3 regions of the Sulfobacillus thermotolerans genome follow, and region 1 is predicted to be linked to each of the others. Evidence: riboswitches for the same ligand, from Rfam matches in the RefSeq annotation. Region 1 holds a riboswitch; each other region holds the start of a gene.
The links. A riboswitch is a leader RNA that binds a small molecule or an ion and turns the genes downstream of it on or off. The one in region 1 is predicted to bind S-adenosylmethionine.

Region 1 (7,998 bases):
ACAATAATCGGCAAGAGGCTTTCCTCGCGAATGGCTTCTACCGCGGCTAATACCGTGGGAATATCAGACATCGTCTCCACAATAAAGCCATCGACTCCACCAGCTAACAGTCCCGCGACCACCGGGCGATAATAGTCCACGGCCTCTTCATGCGTAAGGCTCTCCATAACCGGCGAGGCGACAGGTTGTGCCAAAGGTCCTATCGATCCAACAATCCACGCGGGTTCGCCAAAGATATCGCGCGCGTGTCGCGCAATTTGCGCTGCGCGGCGGTGCAATAAGACAACGTCGGCTTCGAGCCCCAGTGCCGCCAGTTTGCTCCCATTGGCGGAAAAGGTTTGGGTCTCTAACAACCGTGCTCCGGCCTCGAGATATTGGAGATGGAGATTCATTAACGTGTCAGGCTGTCTTAGCGGCACGAGAGGAAGAGCAGCGGGGTCGATCCCCGCCGCCATAAGCGCCGTGCCTGATGCTCCGTCCCCTATAATCCACGTCGGGTCCCTTAAAGCATCCGCTAACGATTTCACTCGAGGCCTTCCTCTTCCCGCACTGCTTGAACCGCTTGCGCCATTACGCGCAATTTCTCTGTCGCCTCGTCCCATGTACGCGTCTTTAATCCGCAGTCCGGGTCAATCAGCAAATTGTTGAGGGGAACAATTTCAAGTGCCCGCCGAATTCCCGCCTTAACCTCATCGACGGATTCAATGCGGTGCGTGTGCACGTCCACCACGCCTAATGCCAATTCTTTGTTTTGGGGCCAAGGATGGCGCGCCAAAAGGTCGAGCAATGCATAATTCTGATTAGCGGCTTCGAGGTCGAGCTGGTCCACCGGAAGCTCAAATAATCCCGGCAAAATGGTATCAAAATCCCCGTAACAAATATGACTGATGGTCTTCGCCGTCAATCCTTCTGTGACAATCGCCATGGCTTCAATAGCCAAATCCAATTCTTCGGGCCTCGTCGATAACGCGGGTTCATCAATTTGGATATAACGAGCGCCCGCTTTTTCTAATGCCACCGCCTCCTCGTGCACCAGATGAGCTAAATCCAGCACGAGTCCTTCCAACGCTAGGAGCTTCTGGTACGCTTCTTGAACGAACGCTGTGGGCCAACGATCCGCATAGCGCGCCAGCGCCGGCTCATCCCACTGCACCTCAACAATACCCGTATCAGCGAGGTGACGGACGGTCAACCGCATGACATCAACCAAGTCACTTAATAGCGTTTCCTCATTGTGGTAATTTTTGTCTTCCACCATAGATAAAAAGGTAAAGAGGCCCGGAAGGACAATTGTCACGGGAATACGAGATAAAGAGGCCGCTTCGCGACTCCATGCCGCTAGCGTTCCCCCTTGATATTGTAGGCGACCTGTGACGACCGGATGACGTACGTAAAAGTTGTTGTCAAACAGCCGCAGTAGACCCGCACTGTACACATTATCCAAGTCCCGAACGACGGGATCAAAGAGATCGTACCAGCGGATCTGGCCATCTGTGGTCCTATCACACTGTGCATCAGCGGCTAAGTCCACGACCCGTTTTACAACACTTTCATAGGTCGAGTACAGTTGCTCCGGCGAGATTTGCCCTTTTTCGAAACGTTGAATAGCAGTCCGGACACTCGGCCCCGGACCCGCCGGAATTTTCGGATAAGACCCCATAATCGTTGTCTTCATTATATAATTTCTCCCCTGTTCTGATCTCACCGGCATCAAAGTCGTTGAGGAAATGAAGCTGGACGCGTGGCGTGGACCAGACAGAGCCCGGCACATCCAACCATAAAAAAACGCCTACTTAGAGAAGAGGCGTTAGCTCTTCTCATCTTAAAGAATACGAATCCGTATTCTTCCGGAATTGGCACCCACCCTATGGGGGTTGCCGGGTTTCATCGGGCCAGTCCCTCCACCACTCTGGATAAGAAGTAAATCTTATTGAATTGTAAGCAAAATACCATGGCGTCGCGAAATGGTCAAGAGACATTGCATAAAATAATATAATTGCCATTTTTTGGTATGGATGATAGAGTATCCATAGGAGGTGGCACCATGTCGTCATCGGGCTCGTCTTTATCCAAAGAACGGCGCCACAGCGTGCTGGATTCCGACTCTAAACCAGCTCGCCGCCGCCATGTGTTCCGTTGGTTCGTCGTCATTGTTGCCGTTCTCGGCTCTGTCTTGTTATGGCAGTTGAATTTTTTCATCCACACCTTAGGGGATGCCCAGCGCAGTCTCGAGTCATGGCAAGGAGTCCGCGCCATATTAGGCTCCTTTTTAACCTTTGCTGCTATGCAAATCAGCCACACGGCCTTGACCTTGTGGCATCACGTCTTCCATTAAGCGACTCCCGCTGCCCTTAATGCGGCGGGAGCTCTTGCTCTCCTTCCCCTACCTCTCGCCCATTCTTTCTATACAAAAATCCTCCGTCTAGGAGTTTCGTGCCTTGCACACAGCCCCATCTTCGCTGAAAATAGGAGTGATGATTGCGGGACTACCTGTCCACAATACTTAGGCCATGCGCATTAGTGAACCGACAGCGCAGGAGAAAGAAGGCGTGCCACATGGATGATAATGCGGGAATGTCTTTTGAGATTCTCGCGGCTGGACTGGAGGATGTCCGCCATGACGTCCCAATGCTTATGACCGTCTTGGCGCATAAGCTGGAGGCGTCGTTGCCCGAAAACGTGCGGGTGGTTCGTCAGTCGGGCCTCTTCTCCAAAACGTCATCCATTAAGTCGATCACCCTAACCTTTGACAATGTACGCTACCAACTTAGTGCCAAGGGCGGTCAACTGCTTCCCGAACGGCAAAAGATCGTGCACGACGTCGTATTAAAGACGGACCGTATTCCCTTAGACGCCTGGCTACGTGACGTGCTCAATTATTTATTGGAAGAAAGCCGTCGCCATGAAAATGCCCGTGATATTTTGGATCGTTTTCTCACTTCTTGATCGGCTGATATTGCCCCAGAAAGGACGATTTTTGTGCATCATATGAGGAGCCCTCAGTGGCATCCTGAAACTCTTGCTGCTCACTGCGGCGTCGGACAAGATCTCGCATATGGATCTGTTAGCACCCCGATTTATCAAACGGTGACGTATCAGCATCCGGGTGAGAACCTTGGCCAATACGACTATAGCCGGACCGAAAACCCAACCCGCCACAGCGCGCAAGAGGCTATCAACCGTCTTGATGGAGGTGCTGGCGCTCTTTTATATGGAAGCGGCATGGCTGCTCTCACGGCTTTGGTGCACATGCTCCACCAAGGCGATCATGTGATTGTCACTGACGATGCCTATGGGGGGACCTATCGCTTATTGGTAGATGTTTTTGCAAAATTTGGCATTCGCTCCTCGATGGTTAACACGCGCCAACTCGATGCGGTCGAGCGCGCCTTTACGGACACGACGCGTCTTGTTATTGCGGAAAGCCCTAGTAACCCCTTATTGCAAGTCAGTCCATTACGAGCTCTTGCGGAAATGGCCCATGCCCATGGTGCCAAATTGGCTATTGATAATACGTTTATGACCGCGGTTCGCCAGCGGCCTTTAGACTTAGGGGCCGTCGGCATTGAACATGTGGATGATCTCATGGCCGACTTAGACCAAGCGCTCAACTCCCTATCCTAGATGCGTCAAAGGAGTCTATGATGCCACACAAACAGACGGAGTTTATTCACACCGGCCAGGAGATTGACCCTGCCACCCAGGCGGTTACGCCTCCCATTTATCGTGCCACCACCTATCACCAAGCCGATCCCTGGAATCCCCCAACGTATGATTACGCGCGTTCGGGCAATCCAACCCGGCATGCTTTTGAAGCGGCCATGGCAAGCCTTGAGCACGGGAGCCGCGGTATGGCTTTTTCCTCGGGCATGGCCGCTTTGACGGCGGCTTTCATGCTGTTTTCTCAAGGCGATCATCTCCTCGTCACGCGAGACTGCCAAGGAGGCACACAGCGCGTCTTACGCGGCGTATTCAGCCGATTTGGCATTCATGCGAGCTATGTCGATACCGAAGACCTTAACGCCCTAGAAGCCGCATTAACGCCAAAGACCAAAGCCATTTTAGTGGAAAACTTTAGTAATCCGTTCCTACATGTGACAGATATCGCTCGGGTCTCGACATGGGCGCACGGTCATGGCTTATTGGTTTTGGTCGACAATACGTTTATTACGCCGTACCTACAAAATCCTTTAGACCTTGGCGCCGACATTGTCATTCACTCGGCAACCAAGATGATTGGTGGGCACTCCGACATCACCGCGGGCGTTGCCGTCACCAAAGATGAGGATTTAGGACGACAGCTGTACTTCATCCAAAATGCGTGTGGCGCTATCTTGTCTCCGGACGATGCATACATGAGCCTGCGTGGCCTGCATACATTACCCGTACGCATGGAGCAAGCGCAAAAGACAGCCCAATTACTGGCCCAATTTCTCTTGACCCATCAAGATGTTCACACGGTCTATTACCCTGGACTACCCAGTCATCCCGGACATGATGTAGCCCGAGATACCATGCGCGGTTTCGGGCAAATGCTCACGATTCGTCTGCATCATGCCGAACAGGTTCCTGGTATGGCGGAACATCTCGCCTTGGCTCGCGTAGGCGCAGGTTTTGGGGGCACAGAAACCATTGTATCTCTGCCCGAACTGCATTGCCACGCCGCTTTAACGCCAGAAGAACGCACCGAGCGGCACATCACACCCGATGTTGTACGCATTTCCGTCGGACTCGAGTCAGCGGCGGACTTGATTCAGGATTTTCAACAAGCTTTGACGGCTTCCCGTCTTTAATCCTGTGAGAGGGGACCTCCTTCTTAGGACGGTCCCTAACCAGGCGTTTAGGCCGAATTTTTGCATCGTCCTCGAGAATTGAATTGCTCTCCTCTAAGAGATTTCCGTTCCATCGGTCCTACTCAAACCTAACTAAACAGGTTCAAAGCTGACTTCCGGCTTCGCTGAGGCCGATTTCACCGCCGTCTTGCGATGGCGCTCAGAGCCTTCTGGACCTAACGGCAAAGATCGCAACTTCCGCTTCTGCCCGGGTTCGGAATTTCGTCAGGTCAATGAGGGCTGCCGTAACGTTCCCCTGACGCGGTCAACACCGCCCGAATCCGTTCGACCCGCCGGGCCCGAACTTGCGCTGGAGCACTGGGAGGGCGATGGCGCCACGCCTAAGACCCGCTTCGCGAAACGTCGAGGATTTGGCACCTCTGCGTGATGGAGACGGGGAAACGGTGTGCATGAATGAACGGAACGATGACTTCCGATCGTTGGTGACCAGGCGCAGCGCTTGGTCTTCCGCTTTCAGATGCTTCCCGACAAAGGGTTCGACCGGGTCGGCTTTGTAGGCGGCAATCCCCCCATACAACGTGTTGCTGGGAATGCCCAGTTCGCGCGCCACTTTTTTGTCGGGTCAACACGCGTTGAACCGCTTGTTCTTTAAACGCGCGATCCTATGGATTGGCCATCGGATTCACCTCAATTGAGCATTATTGTATCATCTTGTCTCAATACGAGGTGTCCACAATTTAGACTAACATCCACATCGTGACACGGCAGAATCCGCCCGGTCTCGAGCACCAATCGGCACGACACGGGCGTGACGTCACCTTCTCTGTCGCGGAATCGGGCGGCCCTTATCACGATACCTTCTGTTTCTTCACAAATTCAACCCCAAGTACACTGCATCCCGCTCTTCCCGACGAATCCCAATGTAGGCCAGCGTGGTGCCCGGACTGCTGAGGTTCAAAATCTGCTGAATAATAGCGAGATCCACCCCGGAGCGAAACGCCCAGTACCCGAACGATATCTTGTCCAGTATTTTAGAAACTGATCTTCTTGCGCTGTGGCATTTCGAACAGAGTTTTCTGCAGGCGGTGAGACTAGCCCATCCGCTGGATGGGCGATATACTTATTTTGAGCGGGCTCTTGTGCCCCGATCGGCCTCCTCCCGGCGTGCCACGTCTGCGATCTGCCGCCTCTTTGCGCGAGCAGAACCGGAAGGAGGTGGTGCTGATGAGTCTCCACCTGACCGCACCCGTGGCCTTGGCCCTTGTTGGGTTGATGGGACGCTGGCTGTTTCGGCGTCGCAAAAAGTAATCCGCGCGGGAGAGCAGCCCGGCGGATTACGATGAGTCTCTAGCTCTTTGTTTATCGATCGCAGACGTGGAGCTCTGCACGGTGCCGGTCACCCACCCGGGTGCCGTGCATCTTTCTATCATGTTTAGAATACTTCGTTTTCATACGTTCTGCAACGGGCAACGCAGGTTTAGTCTAGGCCGTTACAATCGAAGGATACGGCAAGGACGTCCGCTTCTTGCCCACACCCCTACGATGCACCGGGGATGCGTAAACTTCACCCCTCGCGGGCGGCCTTTATCACGATCCGTTTGGAGTCTCATAAATTCAATCCCAAATAGACCGCATACCCATGATGATCACCTCATTCTATTAGATGAGCATCATCGAGTTCGTGGTGTCCATGGAATAGACTAACATCCACCCGTCGGCGAACCAGCACGACCGTCCTTGTGCCCCCACTTTCCAGAGCGAGTCGCAGCCGCGCCTATGTGTTACGTTGGGCAATCGGGGTGTGCAACGGACCAACCCCCTATAATTGGTCGGCGGATTTACTTGTCTTATGGTCTTATGGCCCGAAATTCAAGGAATCGTTGCCGAATGCCATTAACATTTCGTCGCATGCGGGTCTTAGGCCAAAAGGCCTCCATTCCTTATGCCATAAGCAAGGCCTCACTAAATCACATGACCAAAATGCTCGCGGTCACACGGGCTCCGGAAATCGGAGTCAATGCCATTGCTCCAAGTCTAGTGGACACGCCCATGACGCACGCTTGGCAAGAAGTCCATGACTTGTGGCGTGCCAAGTCCCCTATGCAACGGGGTGCGTCCCCCATGGAAATTGCTGAAATCGCTCTCATGCTGGCCAATTCCACCTATCTTACGCGCGAGGTCGTCAGGGGAGATGGCGGATTAAACCTTACGTAGGCGACCTTGTGTTCTCACGAGGCCATATCTTTGATATAGTCCAAAATGAACCAGCAATCCCATGATGATTGTGTAGAAAAGAAAGGAGGCACGAGGGTGAAAATCTTTCCGGTACATTTTAAATCCGGGGGACAAGAGATCCGAGGACTCGGATATGGTCCTGAAGACGGAGTCCCTGCACCTTTTCGGGCTATTGTCATCCACGGCTATAGCTCCTCGAAACACCTCATGGACCCCGTATCGACCGCTTTGGCCAAAGCGGGGTATCCTGTCGTGTCAATTGACCTTCCAGGCCATAAGTTGGGTGCCAGCGGCGGATCGTTGATCAGCTTTGATATGGCCGTGCAAGCGGCACTCGACGCGCATCGGCAGCTGACCTCCCCCGCACCTCCCGTGTATATTGGTCACAGCATGGGCGCTGCAGCCGCATTGGTGGCGGGCAGCTTGGACCCTGCCGCGGTCGGAGTGGCAAGTTTAGGATTAGGATATCCCGTCACGGTCATGCGCCCTAATCCCGAAGTGATCCAATATTATTTAGAACGATGGGCATGGGTTGACGGCGCCAGTCCCGTCGAAGTCGGACTCGCCATGGACAAAGCTTTGCCTCAAGCTCTAGAGAAATTAGCCACCCGTCCCTTTTTGCTGGTCAGTGGAAGCCGCGACAAGGAGCTTCCCCCCTCAAGCGCAGCCCAGCTCTTTGCCATGGCTCATGGTCCCAAAACGCATAATACCGTGGATGCCGACCACTCCGGCATCCCGCTCCTCGCCGCCCCGTTCGTGGTGGAGTGGCTTAATGCTGTTCAATCCTCAAAGGCCTCATCCTAAGCCAACAGGTCGAAGGCTGCATGCGACATCCTTCGACCTGTTGACCCGTTATTCAGGATGCCGCTGCAACCAGCCCTCTTTGGCCTGACGCCTGACCACTTTGCCCGAAGGCCCGATGGGAAGTTCTTCCACGACCTCAATAATATAGGGTCGTTTGTAATCGGCT
Region 2 (7,998 bases), 660 kb from region 1:
TGGTGCCGGAGTTAGATGGCGCAATTCGGGAGTTGGTGCAAACCATGCTGCTCTCACGGTTTGACCTGTCGGCTATGGAGGTATTTCGCAGGGAATATCCGGGTCCCGAGTCCGATGTGATAGCCACCATGCTACTGCATGGTTATCACCACGGAATCGCCCCAGATGATGCCATGAAGCAAGCGAGCGAGATGGAAGAACAATTGTCCCTCGAAGAAGCCTTGCGCAGACAATCTCACCCCATGTTACTTACTATTCTTCCGGCATTGCTGTTGCTAAACGTTTTAGCCTTGTTTGGGGCTCCTATGGGCTTGTTAGCTCTGCATAGTTGGACTGTCGTAAGAGGAGGATAGCCAAAGCCCAATTTTAGTGCTCGCAAAGCCTTATCCGGTTTCCGGGGCCAAAATGCCTCCCGAGAACGCAAAGGGCCGGCATCAATGGGAAGGCAACGAGTATTTTCCTGCGGACACTTTTCTCACGAATGTGATCGTCACTCCCAAGATTTTAGCAACGTGGGCCGTGGTTCATAGGGTCTTCATGTCTACTTTATACACTAGCCGACTCATTAAAAAGCTATGATGCATCTTCCCTGCCTTGCACAGGAAATCGGTGTTGTGAACATCGACCTGGCGTCATAGATTACGGCATGGGACAGTAAGGCTACCGCATCTCATTCGGACCTCTGTGATCTCGACCATCTCTAGGAACCCGAATGGGATGCGGTGTTATTCAAACAAAATGTGCATGACATCCATCCTATGTACACCACACAATGGCCATTAACTTACCTAAAAGAAGGAGGCGGGTTATGAATTGGCGCGGTGCCTGGCAACTTTCTAGGCCATTGCCATTAGCAATATGGAGCATCCCCACCGTGCTCATGGGGTTTTTCTTGCAGCAAGGGGCCCATGTTCCCCATGTGGGCATATCTTTAGCCCTAGCCATGATAGGGGCCATGTTGTGGAGATTATCCTCGCTTATCAAGGATTGGGGATTATAGTCTGCTTGCTCGGCCTATATAGCGACCCTCGAATCTTTGGGGCTTGGGCAGGCATTTTCGCTGTCGCTATGCTGATTACGGCTCTCACGCCGTGGCACGATGATCCGTGGAGTTTGACACGGCGTGATGTCGCCTTGAAACTCTTGGCGATTATTGGCGTGATGAGTATCGCGCATTAAAAAGTTTAGGGCTAAGCACTTTATGATATCTCCCGCATAAGGTGGAAAACGCAACCCAATTAATCCTTGTGAGGTGTGTTTCCATGGATGCGGACTGGGCTTTGTTGGACCGGGATTTTTATGTGGATGCCGTGATGTATGCAGTGATCTTGTCAGGGCTATATCTTATGTTGGTTGAGGGCGCTGATAATGAAATGATAAGGGAGTTGGGGAGAAACAAAGGATTTCCGGCTTGTGAAATAGTGCATACATTGGCACAACTAGGGGTGGTGCGCTACAGTGGGCAACGGTGGCTGTGGTGCGGCGCACCCCCGGATCCCCGTCGTATCACGCGCATTGATGCGGTGAGGCGCTGGGTTCACTTGGTGCCTTTTTGTGAGGAAGCGCTGGCACCATGGAAGCATGCGGCGGATGATATGCGCCTTACCGACTCCGGTCAAGAGATGAATACCTTCCTTATCGCCAATATCAAACCCTCAACAGGAATGCGCTGGCTTGATATTGGCGGGGGTACGGGTGATTTGGCACGGCAGCTAAGCCAAATGGGGGTTGATGTGACGATGTTGGATACCCCTTCAGTTATTGCTCGGTGTCGCACAAGGTCCTTCTCATCAGTACGTTTAGTCGCAGGCGACGTTTTAGCGGGTTTGCCAACAGGGCCGTTTGATGTGGTGAGTGCAGTACGGTTTTTAGAAGAATTTTCAGCGACGCAGGTGCGGCAAATCTTTCATCATATGCGCAAGCAGTTGGCACCCAATGGAATCGTTTGTGTGATTTCTTCGGTGGATGATAATACCTTGTGGTCAAAATTGTTTGCTATAGAAGTGGCGAGTACGAGCCCAAAAGGACGGACATATAGTGTGCGTACGCTCGGGATTCTTGCAGCGCGGGAACATTTGGCCTTGATGCGCATGAAAACCCATGGCCCGTATACTCTCATAGTATTGAGGCGAATGACGCTGGCTGGGCGGCGTAAGGACCGTGACACCATGCAGTTAGTCGAATACTGACCCAAAAGGGGCCAGTGTGGGCGTTTTAGGTTCACACTGGCCACAATAGTTAGGCGTGAGTGGACGCGTTTAATGCTTGCTCCAAATCGGCCCACAGGTCGTGAGCATTCTCCAGCCCTACGGATAACCGAATGAGGTCACCCCCGGCGCCCGCTAGTTCTTGTTCTTGCGGACTTAACTGTTGATGGGTTGTCGATGCCGGGTGAATGGCCATAGACCGGGCATCGCCGACGTTGGCCACAATAATCCAGAGCTGCAAATGATTCATGACTTGCTCGGCTTGTGCGCGTCCACCTTTGACACCGAAATTGAGCATGGTACCAAAGAGGTTTTCCCGTAAATACTTGCGCGCGTTCAAATGGGCGGGGTCGGCTGGCAGGCCGGGATAATTGACCCAACTGACGAGGGGATGATGGGCTAGGCGGTCGGCAATGAATGCGGCAGACTGGCTTGCTTCTTTCATGCGCAATGCCAATGTTTCAAGCCCTAATAGAATCAAAAACGCATTGAAAGGGGCTAATGCGGCGCCTGTATCTCGCAGGGTTTTCACGCGCAAGCGTAGGGCATAGGAGCTGGGTTGTTCGCCGAACACAATGCCGTGGTAGCTTGCATCAGGCTCCGAATAGAGAGGGAATTTTGGTACATTGTAATTAAATCGGCCCGAGTCAATGACGATGCCGCCGAGTGAGGTGCCATGTCCGCCAATCCATTTCGTCAGTGAATGGATGACAATATCTGCCCCGTATGCGATGGGCTGCTCTAAATATGGAGTCGCAAAGGTATTATCCACGATAAGCGGCACGTGGTGACGATGCGCAAAATCTGCCCACGCGGCGATATCGGTCACATTGAGCCGAGGATTGCCAATTGACTCCACGAAGACACCGCGCGTGTGCTCGGTGATCAGGGCATCGGCCTCAGCAAGGTCGTTGTCGGCCACAAACCGGACAGTGATGCCGAAATCCTTAAGCGTGGAGGTAAAGAGTGTCCAGGTACCTCCATATAAAGACGTCGAGGCAATAATGTCATCACCCGCTCGACAGAGATTCAAAATGGCCGCCGTAATAGCTGCCATGCCTGATGAAAAGGCGACAGCCGCTTGGCCGCCTTCGAGCGCGGCTAGACGTTGTTCCAGAATATCGGTGGTGGGATTCATGATACGGGTATAAATATTGCCAGGTTCTTCAAGATTAAAGAGCCGGGCTGCGTGTTCGGAATCTTTAAAGGCATAACCTACCGTTTGATAAATCGGGGTCGCGACGGCCGATGTTGCCGCATCCGGTGTGTATCCACCCCGGACAGCCGTTGTTTCGAATTGCCAATGGTTTGGCTTTTCCATTAATTTAAAGCCTCCTTATCAAGGTGACGCATAAAAAAACACCAGTAAGAGCCGGCTCTTCTGGTGTCGGCCTCTCATTTCTCAGCAATATGCTGCAGGAATTGGCACCATAACCATCAAGGCCGGTTGCCGGGCATCATCGGGCCAGTCCCTCCGCCACTCTCCATAAGAGGTTTTCAATTGAATAACAGGATAAAGAATGTCAGGTATTTCGTCAATATGGATTAGTTAGTTTTCCTCATTGGTTTCGGGTGCATTATAGCGGGCAAAATGGGCAGCCGCTTCGGAACGCCTGGTATATCCTAATTTACTGAGAATGTTGCTGACATAATGCTTGACCGTTTTATCACTCAAGAAAATTAGTTGGCCAATCTCTTTGTTGGTTCGGCCTTGGGCAATGAGTTCGAGGACTTTCTTTTCCTGCGCAGTGAGCGTTTCCACGGCATCGGTAGTGACTTTAGGATTGCGAAGGCGCTCGAGCAACTGTGATGTGACTTCAGGGCCAAATAATGCGCCACCTTGAGCGACCGTGCGGATGCCGTCAATAACAGCGCGTCCGCGGGATTCCTTGAGGAGGTAGCCTGAAGCCCCGGCATTCACCGCGTCAACCACCAAATCTTGGCTCCCAAATGAGGTGAGCATAATAATGCGGAGATTGGGATCTTGATCTTTAAGCTTGCGGCAGACTTCCATGCCATTGATATCCGGCAAACGAACGTCTAGGACCACAACATCAACATTACCTGGAATATGGTCGATGGCCTCTTGGCCGCTTTCCCATTCTTGGGCCATAACCATATCGGGCTGGCGTTCAATCATATTGCGCAGACCAATGCGTACGACTTCATGATCATCGACAATAGCAACGCGTATCGGATTATCCTCGGGCATTGTTTGTGCCCTCCTTAAATAAAGAGTTCTTACCCCTCATTATAGCCAGGGGGCGGTAAGGGTGACAGTTGTACCTTCATGCAATCGACTTTGGATATCCACGTGCCCATGCCATCGCTCCATGCGCTTAGACATGTTCCGTACCCCGAAGTGCGTATGGGAGGCATCTGGCTGCGGAACAAAGCCCTCGCCGTCATCGATGATTTGCACTTGGTATGATTCCGCAGTGGAATGCCAATGCACCAATATGTGATGAGCATGGCCATGGCTACGCGCATTGGAGACGGCTTCTTGTATGCTTAACAGCAAATCGTGAATACGTTCGGGGTGTAAGTCCAAATACCGGGAATCATCAAATTCCATGGAAATGTCATCCATTGGCCCTTGGCGCCTAAGCATGTCCGTCAGGGCAATTTTAAAGTCAATGGATGTCGACTCGAGACTTTGGATAAAGAACCGAATGTCGGTCATGAGAAGGCTTAACGTTTCGCTGATGCGCATGAGCTCTTTAATCGCAAACGGATCTAGTGTCTCGACGGAGTCTACAAGGTTATCAATGGACAGAGTCGTGCCGTAAAGCGTCTGCAATACGCCATCATGAAGATCTCGGCCAATGCGTTCGCGTTCTTTTAACGTCGCAAATGATTCACGGTCTTGATAAAAGCGGGCATTGGCAATGACCGCTGCGGCTTGTCGGGCAAATAGTTCGACCATGGATTGATCGTCTGCTGTAAAGCCTCCGGCTTTTTCCGTAAGGTATAAATGGCCCATGACTTGATTTTGATAGAGTAAAGGGAGACCTAAAAAGCTTTCCATTTTGGGGTGATGTGGCGGAAATCCAACGGATGCTGGATGGTCTTGCAGGCGCTGCAGGCGAATCGGACGACGCGTGCGAATCACTTCGCCCAGTAGTCCACGCCCCGTCGGATAAGGGCCCATTGCTGCCACTTCTTCGGCACTTAAACCAGATGTGAAGAATTGGCTGATTGTATAGGCGTCGTCGTCTTCCAGTACTGCGAGCGCGGCGTATCTGGCCCCTGTGAGCTTGCGCGCAACATCTACCACATTTTGGACAATATCATGCCAGTCTCCCACCGTGGTCATGGCGTACGAGGCTTCACGCAACGCGGTGAGTCCGTCACGTTGTCGTTCTAAGCGCTGATTGGCTAGTGTGACCGCCTTTTGTTGTTGCGATAGGATGCCAAAAACAAAATAGGAGAAGAAGCCTGTACCAATCACTAAGATAATAGCTAGAGAAAAATCGTGCGATCCACGCGGCAGATAAGGGGCGACCAGATAATGAAATAAGACAATGGTCACGCTGACTCCTGCCATGGCCATCAGTGTTGCAATCCATCGCCATGGTTTTGCGGACGTCCGTTCTGCGGGGTCGGCTGTTGGGGGCATTTTCAACCTCTTTAGCTTAATTATGAATGTATATTGACTATAGCACGAAATGGGCGCACTGTCTTTTTATGCGGTTTTTATCGGGGCAAGGAAAATTTTTACGGATTTATTCGCAGCAGGCTTGATATACTAGTGTCGTTTGTTACACCCATGTATGGAAGGAGTCACCATATGGCAGACGTGGAAATGGTGGTTTTGACTTTGCTGCTATATGCCGCCATGGTGGCATTGCTTCATTTTCTCGAGCAGTTGTCATAAGGGGGATTTTATGGACTGGTTCTTATTGGCGCTATCCGTTCTTGTGATGGTCTATCTCGTGTATGTTATTGTACATCCAGAAAAATTTTAATACGGGAGTTTGACGTATCCGGGACATTTTTAAGGGGGGACAATGTGTGTCGACACAAACGGTGATAACGTGGATAGTGGTTATCGCGGTTTTTGCCTTTACCGTGAAGCCACTGGGCACGTATATTGCCAAAGTCTTCACGTTTCAGCCTACGCTACTTGATAAACCCCTGACTCCCATTGAAAATACGATATTTCGCGCGATGGGCGTGACGCGTCAGAGTGCCATGACGGTCAAACAATATGGGCTGGCGTTGATTTTCACGAATGTTGTGTGGATGTTAGGGGCCTATTTTCTATTGCGCGTGCAAGGAATAATGCCCTTTAATCCCCAGCATTTGAAAGGAATTAATCCCGAATTGGCTTTTAATACGGCGGCCAGTTTCGTTACGAATACGAATTGGCAGGCGTATTCTGGGGAATTAACGATGTCCTATTTTTCACAGTTTGCCGTTTTATCCTATTTACAATTTGTAACGCCGGCTACCGCCGTGGCGGCCGCTATCGCATTTTTGCGCATGCTGTCCGGAAAGAAGATGGGCAATTTCTTTGTGGACGTGACCTTGGTCGTAACTCGCTTATTGCTGCCAATGGCCATCGTTGTTGCTCTTGTTCTGGTCGGGCAGGGGGTGCCCCAATCGTTGGGGCCGTATCTTCACCTACATACCATTACGGGACAGACGCAGACCGTGCCTCAAGGGCCAATAGCCACGTGGGAAGCCATAGAGCACCTAGGGCAAAATGGGGGCGGGTTTACGAACGCCAATAGCGCCAACCCGTTAGAAAACCCCACGGCGTTTTCTAACCTGATCGAAACGATTTCGATGGGACTCTTGCCCGTTGCCCTTTTTTATACGTTTGGAGTGATGACCGGGAGAAAACGATTGGCATGGACGCTCATTGGTGTGGCCGGGGTGTTTTATCTGGTTATGCTCGCATTGCTGTATTTTCCGGAAATGGCTGGAAACCCGATTATCAATGCGCTAGGCCTGCATGGCCACGCGAACATGGTGGGTAAGGAAATGCGGTTTGGCATGGGCGGCACATCGATTTTTGAAACATCGACGATGGCGTTTTCGACCGGTTCCGTGGCGAGTGCGCACGATAGTTATTTACCGTTATCGTCGTTATCGTTTTTCCTCGGCATGTTTTTGAACATGGTCTTTGGTGCCTCTGGTTCTGGACTTTTGAATATGGTGATGTTCGTCATTATTACGATCTTTTTAATGGGACTCATGGTCGGGCGGACCCCGGAGTTCTTGGGCAAGAAAATTGAAGCGCGGGAGGTGTCTTTGGCCTCCATCGCCTTTTTAATGCACCCGCTTTTAATATTAGTGGGGACGGCCATCGCTGTGGCTAGTCCTATAGGACTGGCGGGAATTTTGAATCCGGGGCCGCATGGTTTGTCCGAAATTCTCTACGCTTTTAGTTCAGCGGCGGCGAATAACGGGTCAGCGTTTGCAGGTCTTAATGCTGGGCTGCCATTTTATGAAGTGGCCATCGGTGTTGTGATGATTCTCGGCCGTTACGCGTCCATTTTAGTCATGCTGTTGGTGGGAGCATCTTTGGCAAGAAAACGCGCTGTGCCTGAGACATCTGGCACAATGCATACCGACACCGTGCTGTTTGGCGGCATTTTACTGGGGGCCATTGTGGTCTTAAATGCGTTGACCTTTTTCCCGGTGATGGCTTTGGGGCCTTTGGCCGAACAGTACTTAATGATGGCACACCACCTTTTTTAACGGATGACTGGATGAGAAAGGAGTCTGAAGCCCGTTGGCAGCACAAGAAATTGCAGGACAGCGAAGCTATACAGCGAGCATT
Region 3 (7,998 bases), 1.1 Mb from region 1:
TGCACGCCGCGGGGAGGGCAACCAAATTCCCTTAAAAGAATTCCGGGACAAACTGGATGCCGCAATGAAGTTTCTCGAAATGGATACCAAATTTGCCAACCGGTATCTTAATGAAGGATTTTCCGGTGGCGAAAAGAAACGGAATGAAATTCTTCAAATGATGATGCTGGAACCGCGTATTGCTATTCTTGACGAAATTGACTCAGGTTTGGACATTGACGCCATCAAAGTTGTTTCCAAAGGTGTTAATTCCTTAGCTGGTCCCAATTTTGGCGCATAGCACACATACTATGGTTTTCTTTGGTGCGGACAAACAACGCCAGGATTTTGACACACGCATTACCCATAGCAGCCCACATACCACGAGTCACATCATTGCGAAAGGCGTCATGAAGGACAAAGCGCGTAGCGCTTTTAATGGGGTGACCGATATTAAACCCGGGGCCGTGCAATCCGACGGTCGCCAAAAAGAGCAAACGCTCATGCTCTCCGACGATGCCCGTGCCGATGCCGTTCCGTCCTTACTCATTAACGAAAACGATGTCTTTGCAGCACATTCCGCAAGCACCGGCCCTATCGACAAAGTTGCCTTATTTTATTTAATGGCGCGCGGACTGTCTGAAAAAGAAGCGATTCGGTTGTTTGTTCATGGCTTTTTAGCTCCCGTGGTCGACGCCATTCCCTCAGACCTCTTACGGAACGCCGTCTGGGATTCGGTAGAAAGGAAGTTGGATCAATGATCCCTGCTCTGGTTGACCTCGGAGACTTTCCGATTCTTGGGCGTCCCATTAATGGCCACCGGCTTGTGTATTTAGATTCGGCGGCCACATCACAAAAACCGCGTAGCGTCATTGACAGTCTCATATACTATTATGAGACCACCAATGCCAATGTGCTACGAAGTGTGCATACCCTAGCCGAAGAATCGACGGTCGCCATGGAGGCCGCACGTGCTAAAATTGCGCAATTTATCAATGCACGGGGTCCAGAAGAAGTGATTTTCACACGCGGCACGACGGAGAGCTTAAACACCATAGCCCGTGCATGGGGTGACAAATTTCTGGAAACCGGTGACGAAATCGTCCTTTCACCCATGGAGCATCATTCCAATCTTATTCCCTGGCAACAATTAGCGGCCCGAACCGGTGCTCGTCTTCGTTATATCGAACTAGAGGCTGATGGCACCATTGCCTTAAACCAAGTGCAAGCCCAGCTGTCGGACCGCACACGGATTGTCACGTTATCTGCCGTATCCAACGTGCTAGGGACGTTTAATCCTATTCGTGAGGTGGCCGACATGGCACACCAAGTGGGTGCCATCATGGTCGTCGATGGTGCACAATCCGTGCCGCATCTCCCCACGGATGTCCAAGCCATGGGCGCAGACTTTTTAGCCTTCTCGGGCCACAAAATGCTTGGGCCAACAGGGATAGGGATTTTATGGGGCAAAAGCAGTTTACTAGATGCGGCGGATCCTGTCGTATTCGGCGGCGAGATGATTGCCTACGTCGACCGCGAATCTGCAACGTGGGCAGAACTTCCTGCAAAGTTTGAAGGCGGCACTCCCCATATCGCGGGGGCAATTGGCCTTGGCGCAGCGGTCGATTATTTGCAAAAGGTGGGCATGAGCCGCATTGCCCTACACAGCCAGCAATTGGCTGAAGAAGCATACCGACGTTTGGCGGCTATTGATGGTATTACCGTGTATGGTCCGCCGGCGCCCCGAACTAGTGTCGTGGCTTTTAACGTAACAGGAATCCATCCTCATGACGTGGCACAAGTCTTCGATTCGCGGGGTGTGGCCATTCGAGCTGGCCATCATTGCGCTCAACCCCTCATGCATCTATTAGACGTAGGGGCAACGGCGCGGGCGAGCTTTTACCTTTATAACAGCAGTCGCGATGTCGATGCGCTCATTGAAGCCACTGAGGAGACAAAGAGGTACTTTACACGATGAACTTGGACGATATGTATCGGGAAACAATACTGGACCATAACCAAGCTCCGCGCCACTTCGGTCACATGGAAAACCCGACACAAGTCGTGGGCATGCTAAATCCGACGTGTGGCGACCAAATTCAATTGGAGCTAAAGATTCACGACGGCCTTATCGAAGATATTCGCTTTAGCGGCCAGGGCTGCTCTATTAGTATGGCCTCAGCCTCCATGATGACCGAAGCGGTAATCGGGCATCCTGTAAGCGAAGCCCTTGCCCTTGCCCAAAATTTTAAAACGTTCATCACAGGAGGGACATCAACCGTACCCCTGGGAGATCTTGAAGCGTTGCACGGCGTGTCTCAGTTTCCCAGCCGTGTTAAGTGCGCCACCTTGGCCCATAATGCTTTAGAAAAAGCTTTAACCGAACCATCTTAGCCGCTTAACCCCAAAGATCTGAGACGTTTAAGGAGGGACTATAATGGCCAGCAAACCAACAATTGTCAACGAAGAGTATCAGTATGGCTTTAATGATGGCGATGTCAGCGTTTTGAAATTTGCGCGCGGCTTGCGTCGAGAGACGGTCGAAGAAATCTCGCGCATCAAGCAAGAGCCTAAATGGATGCTGGACTTCCGCCTCCATGCGCTCGATGTGTTTTTCAAAAAACCTATACAGCGCTGGGGAGCTGACCTCAGCCAATTAGATTTTGACCAAATCGTGTATTACGTGCGCCCCTCCGAGAATCAAGGCCGAACATGGGACGATGTGCCTAAGGCCATTAAAGACACGTTCGAGCGATTAGGCATTCCGGAAGCGGAAAGAAAGTTTCTAGCCGGCGTCTCCGCACAATACGAGTCAGAAGTGGTCTACCACAGTATTCATAAGGACTTGGAAGAAAAGGGCATTATCTTTACCGATACGGATTCTGCCTTAAGAGAATACCCGGAAATCTTCCGAGAGTATTTTGGCACCGTAATTCCTCCGGAAGACAATAAGTTCGCCGCGTTAAATTCGGCGGTATGGTCTGGAGGCTCTTTCGTCTATATCCCGAAGGGAGTCACTTGCGATATCCCCTTACAGGCATACTTCCGGATTAACTCTGAAAACATGGGCCAATTTGAACGAACGTTGATCATTGCAGAAGATAATGCGTTCGGTCACTATGTTGAAGGCTGTACAGCGCCAAGCTATAATTCAGAGTCTTTGCATTCTGCTGTGGTTGAGATTTTAGTGAAAGAAGGAGCCCGGATGCGCTACACGACCGTTCAAAACTGGGCTTCCAACGTCTACAATTTAGTCACGAAACGGGCCGTGGCCTATAAGAATGCTACCATGGAGTGGGTCGACGGCAATATTGGCTCCAAAGCCACCATGAAATATCCTTCTGTCTATCTAATGGGCGAAGGAGCCCGGGGCAGCGTGCTTTCTATTGCTGTTGCGGGCCGGAACCAACACCAAGATACCGGAGCTAAAATGGTTCACATGGCTCCAAACACCACCTCGACAATCGTATCTAAATCGATTAGCCAACATGGGGGCAAAACGACTTATCGTGGGTTAGTTCATTTTGATAAAACAGCGACCGGAGCTAAGGCGAACGTGAAATGCGATACGCTGTTGTTAGACAACGAATCAGTCAATGACACCCTGCCCTATTCCGAGGTCGAAACCAGCCATGCTGAAATGGAGCATGAGGCGACCGTGACAAAAGTCAGTGAAGAGCAGTTATTCTATCTCACTGCGCGTGGGTTATCCGAAGAGGAAGCCACCCGTCTAATCATTTTGGGATTCATTGAACCTTTTACCCGGGAATTACCGATGGAATTCGCGGTGGAAATGAATCGCTTGATTAAGTTTGAGATGGAAGGAGCTATTGGCTAAGTGGCACAGTGGGTACGCGTGGCATCAGTCAATGATATCGTTGCCGGTGAACCGTTTCTTGTGCCGATGGAAGACGATGACATTGCGTTATATCAGGTCAACGGCGAATATTTCGCCACAGATGATTTGTGTTCCCATGCCGAAGCCTCTCTGTGTGAAGGAGACCTTGTCGGATACATCATTCATTGTCCGAGGCATGGCGGTCAATTTGATGTGCGGACTGGGGAGGCGAAGCATTTTCCCGCTTATGCTCCCATTCGCACCTACCCGGTAAAAGTTGAAGGTTCAGATCTCTTCATTGACATCGAAGGATAGCCAAAAAGCACAACCAGCTCGTGTCTGGTTGTGCTTTTTCATTAAGCCGATAACGTGGCAGCCTGAATCAAGTCACCGGCAATGTCTCCTGGGTCTTCTAGCCCTATAGAAATACGAATGGTTCCGTCTGTAATGCCCATTTGTGCCCGTTGCTCCGGAGTTTGGTTGCGGTGTGAAGCAATTAACGGATATAGGCACAAAGAGTAGACGTCCCCCACCGTCGTTGCCGAAGCAATGAGTTCTAGGCGGTCCATAAAACGAAATACACGGTCTTTTCCGCCCGACAATTCCAGTGTAACCACAGCACCGCCCATGTTAGGGAGCAGTCGCTGAGCCGTTGCGTACGTGGGATGATCTGCAAATAGTGGGTAATAAACGTGCGTAAAGAGACCAGACGCTTGGAGCTTTTGAGCTACCTGCAACGCATTTGCGCTTTGCTTTTCAAAGCGGACTCCTAATGTCCGCAGGCCTCGGTGGATAAGCCATGATTCAAAAGGACCTAAGACCGCCCCACGCAATTTGAGATATTGGTGCAAGCGCTCCTCATGTTGCTGGCGCCCTAAAACAACGCCCCCCATGGCATCGCCATGCCCTCCTAAATACTTGGTAGCACTATGAACCACCAGGTCAGCCCCGCACTCCGCAGGTCGGTACATCACGGGTGTAGCAAATGTATTATCCACAATGACCTGCGCGCCATGGCCATGCGCCAACCTTACCAGCTCTGGCACATCAAGCACTTTCAGAAGAGGGTTAGAAATGGTCTCGATTAGAACCGCTTTCGGCCGAACCTCGGCCAACATGGACACGAATACATCAGCGTCGGTAAACTCACCGACGGCAGTCTCAACGCCAAACTCAGCCCATAGGCTTGATAACAGACTTAATGAGGCCCCATAAATATCTTGGGAGACCAGAACACGATCGTGCGGTGCTAATCCCGTTGCGTAAAGAGCCGCATCAATAGCCGCCATACCAGAAGCTGTGGCAATACCGGTTTCGGCATGCTCCAACACCTTCATAGCCTCAACCAAAGCCGCTACATTGGGGTTCCCATGACGGGCGTAAGAAAAACCTTCGCGAGTTCCACCCATCAATTGATCTAGCTCTTCGCCTGATCGTGATCGATAACTCGTGGATGGATAAATCGGAAGAGCCGTAGGTTCTAAATTTCCAAAAAAATCGGTCCCAGCATGAACCAACCACGTATCACGTTCCCATTGCGGCATAGATGTCCGCCTCCTTTTCCATAAAAAAAAGCTCCCACCGAGGGAGGACGGACAACAACCCGTTCCCTCTCATCTCGAAAGACATTACGTCTTTCAGGAATTAGCACCCCAAGGGGTTGCCGGGCTTCATCGGGCCAGTCCCTCCGCCACTCTCGATAAGAGGCTAAGCAAGCTGACTTTATCATAAACTGATACGGCAATCAACGTCTTCCATCAATTATCTTCGCATCTAAGGCAATAAATGGCAGTTCTTGCTATTTCCAACAATGAATGCCATGATAGAAAGAAGGATTTCACATTAGGAAGAATGGGGCATTCATGGAATCAACCAATCCGCTTTTCCCGTGGAGTGATAGCGACCAGGAAATATGGCAAACCCATCGCGACGGACTGTATGCCATTCATACACAATTTGTTGGTCGTGCACTGACCGTTGCCGAGGCTCATGATGGAATGCGTACCATCATTGAAACTGTCACATGGGAACGCTTTACGCAAATGTTACAAGGGCACTTTCACACCCTCGCGCAAGATCCTAGGCTCGCTATATCATCCGAAACTAGTAGGCATATGGGGACAGCTCATATGCGTGCGCACATCAGCCCGTCTTGGTTTATCCGTCTCTTCAACGAATACTTCCCTGCCTACCATGAAATGCAGGAAAAGTGGGGTGATGGTCTGCCCCCCTTACGGTTAGTAAGGACCCGCTGGCTCTGGGACGTAGCTACAGCACTGGATAGTTATAATGATCTTCTCCACCACGAAATTGCCCAACAAAGCCAAAAGGTTGCTGACTTAATGGCTTATGCCTATCAAGACCCGCTGACGGGACTTCTAAACCGCCGAGGGCTGGAAGAGTTAATCGAACGACATGACCAATTGTATTCAAATATTCCAGGCCTCTTGATCCTTTTAGACTTAGACGGGTTCAAAGCGGTAAATGACCAGTTTGGGCATCCAGCTGGCGACCACTTTCTGCAACAAACGGCACAATCGTGGCGATCCCTCATCCGTTCGCATGACGGTCTCGCACGGATTGGTGGAGACGAATTTGGCCTATGGTTCACCTTTGCCGGACAACCCGAACAGGTGATATCCCATCTTCGACACATGGCTCAAGCCTTACCCTCTAAGACATTCCCGTTCGGTGTCTCGGGCGGCATTGCGCGCTATCCTGACGACGGCAGACGCTTTCAAGATCTCTATCGCCAAGCTGATAAAGCGCTATATCAATCGAAAAATCATGGCAAAGGATGCGTTTCTACTCTGTCGCCACCCCGCTTTTATCCCCTATCTAGTGCCTAAAACCGTATGGTGACAGATACCTTTTTATCAAATGCGCCTGATAGCTCCGCCGTTCAGGGCGGAGCTATCAGGCGCTGACCCCGCAAGGGTCAATCCGGGGTTTCCTGTTGTTCGATGTATTGCCGAATGATGGAGAGGGGTGCTCCACCAGCCGATCCCGCAAAATAACTCGGCGACCAGAGACTGCCGCCCCACAGCGCCCGCTCAATGCTCGGATAGTGCTTCTTACGTATCAATCGCGATGAGACGCCTTTGAGGCTATTCACCAGGCGAGAAATCGCGACCTTAGGCGGATAAGTGATGAGCAAATGCACATGGTCCCGCTCGCCGTCGAATGCCTCCAAGGTGGCCTCGAAGTCCTGGCACACGTCAGAAAAAATGGTACGCAAGTCCTCCAGGATTTCTTTCGTAAAGACCAACCGCCGATATTTCGCCACAAAGACCAAATGCACGTGTAAGTGAAAGACACAGTGTCTGCCGGTTCTGTAGTCGCTTGTGTTCGCCATAGACCAAGGGTATAATAGACCCAAGAGTTCGTCAAGCTCAGGAGGAGATCGATGCAAGAAACCATCGTCTTCCCCTATCGCGTGTCGGTGCCCCCGACGGAAGGGGCGAAAGCCTCCGCTGCTCGGCGATCAGCGGGCGACTTGTGGACGCGTTTGGTCACGATCCATCGGTTCTGCCGCAAACGCCATTGGCGATGGCCCACCGAATCTCCACTGAAAGCGCATGTCAAACGGCGCTTTCCGCTGCATGCGCAAACCGTCCAAGCCCTCATCGAAAAGTTCTCCGCCACGATTGACGGGGTGCGTACCAAACGCCAAAACGGGGATAAAAAGGCACGCTATCCGTGGCGATTCCGCCGATACTTCAACCCCATTTTTAAGGGACAAGCCCTCCAAATGCAGGGATCGCATCTGCGCTTGTCTCTCGGGCGCGGGCGTGAACCCATTCGGGTGTGGCTTCCCGATGCGTTACCGACCGGGACGATGGTCCAGGCGGAGCTGGGCTATGGCGAGATCTTTCTGACGGTGACCCGCATCCTCGACGATCCGCAACCCCCGGTGTCCGAAAAGGTGGGCGGCCTCGATATCGGCGTCATTCACCGCGGCATGGTCTCCGATGGCCAAGAGGCCCTCGCCGTGTCGGGTCGGGGCCTGCGATCCGTCAAGCAGGGCCGCGCCAAAGGGCTGACCAAGCTCCAGAAAAAACGGCGCCGCACGCAACCCGGGTCGCGACGGCGCCGCCGTCTCAACCGCGCGCGGCACCGTCTGAGCCAACAGGTCAACCGGGTGAGTCGGAATGCCCTCCATCATGCCGCCAACCAGATCG

Region 2: linked by a shared signal. The riboswitch ahead of ORD20_RS04275 (O-acetylhomoserine aminocarboxypropyltransferase/cysteine synthase family protein) and the one ahead of ORD20_RS07705 (hypothetical protein) in region 1 are both predicted to bind S-adenosylmethionine.
Region 3: linked by a shared signal. The riboswitch ahead of ORD20_RS13580 (trans-sulfuration enzyme family protein) and the one ahead of ORD20_RS07705 (hypothetical protein) in region 1 are both predicted to bind S-adenosylmethionine.

What each region holds. Positions count from the first base shown of each region.
Region 1 is NZ_CP133983.1:1,505,417-1,513,414, reverse strand. Features, by position in the region: gene ORD20_RS07710 (bifunctional homocysteine S-methyltransferase/methylenetetrahydrofolate reductase) at 1-527, opposite strand, end outside; gene ORD20_RS07705 (hypothetical protein) at 524-1,675, opposite strand; SAM riboswitch class I at 1,815-1,920, opposite strand; gene ORD20_RS07700 (hypothetical protein) at 2,045-2,335, shown strand; gene ORD20_RS07695 (hypothetical protein) at 2,557-2,946, shown strand; gene ORD20_RS07690 (aminotransferase class I/II-fold pyridoxal phosphate-dependent enzyme) at 2,989-3,624, shown strand; gene ORD20_RS07685 (trans-sulfuration enzyme family protein) at 3,642-4,793, shown strand; gene ORD20_RS07680 (MYXO-CTERM sorting domain-containing protein) at 6,012-6,101, shown strand; gene ORD20_RS07675 (SDR family oxidoreductase) at 6,681-7,007, shown strand; gene ORD20_RS07670 (alpha/beta hydrolase) at 7,104-7,832, shown strand; gene ORD20_RS07665 (class I adenylate-forming enzyme family protein) at 7,881-7,998, opposite strand, start outside.
Region 2 is NZ_CP133983.1:845,140-853,137, forward strand. Features, by position in the region: gene ORD20_RS04255 (hypothetical protein) at 1-353, shown strand, start outside; gene ORD20_RS04260 (hypothetical protein) at 809-1,000, shown strand; gene ORD20_RS04265 (hypothetical protein) at 961-1,179, shown strand; gene ORD20_RS04270 (class I SAM-dependent methyltransferase) at 1,263-2,189, shown strand; gene ORD20_RS04275 (O-acetylhomoserine aminocarboxypropyltransferase/cysteine synthase family protein) at 2,239-3,528, opposite strand; SAM riboswitch class I at 3,600-3,700, opposite strand; gene ORD20_RS04280 (response regulator) at 3,757-4,419, opposite strand; gene ORD20_RS04285 (GAF domain-containing sensor histidine kinase) at 4,459-5,826, opposite strand; gene ORD20_RS04290 (hypothetical protein) at 5,959-6,084, shown strand; gene kdpF (K(+)-transporting ATPase subunit F) at 6,095-6,175, shown strand; gene kdpA (potassium-transporting ATPase subunit KdpA) at 6,222-7,916, shown strand.
Region 3 is NZ_CP133983.1:2,610,643-2,618,640, reverse strand. Features, by position in the region: gene sufC (Fe-S cluster assembly ATPase SufC) at 1-280, shown strand, start outside; gene ORD20_RS13605 (SufD family Fe-S cluster assembly protein) at 270-740, shown strand; gene ORD20_RS13600 (cysteine desulfurase) at 737-1,957, shown strand; gene sufU (Fe-S cluster assembly sulfur transfer protein SufU) at 1,954-2,373, shown strand; gene sufB (Fe-S cluster assembly protein SufB) at 2,417-3,817, shown strand; gene ORD20_RS13585 (non-heme iron oxygenase ferredoxin subunit) at 3,818-4,132, shown strand; gene ORD20_RS13580 (trans-sulfuration enzyme family protein) at 4,174-5,361, opposite strand; SAM riboswitch class I at 5,428-5,523, opposite strand; gene ORD20_RS13575 (GGDEF domain-containing protein) at 5,680-6,666, shown strand; gene tnpA (IS200/IS605 family transposase) at 6,756-7,172, opposite strand; gene ORD20_RS13565 (RNA-guided endonuclease InsQ/TnpB family protein) at 7,224-7,998, shown strand, end outside.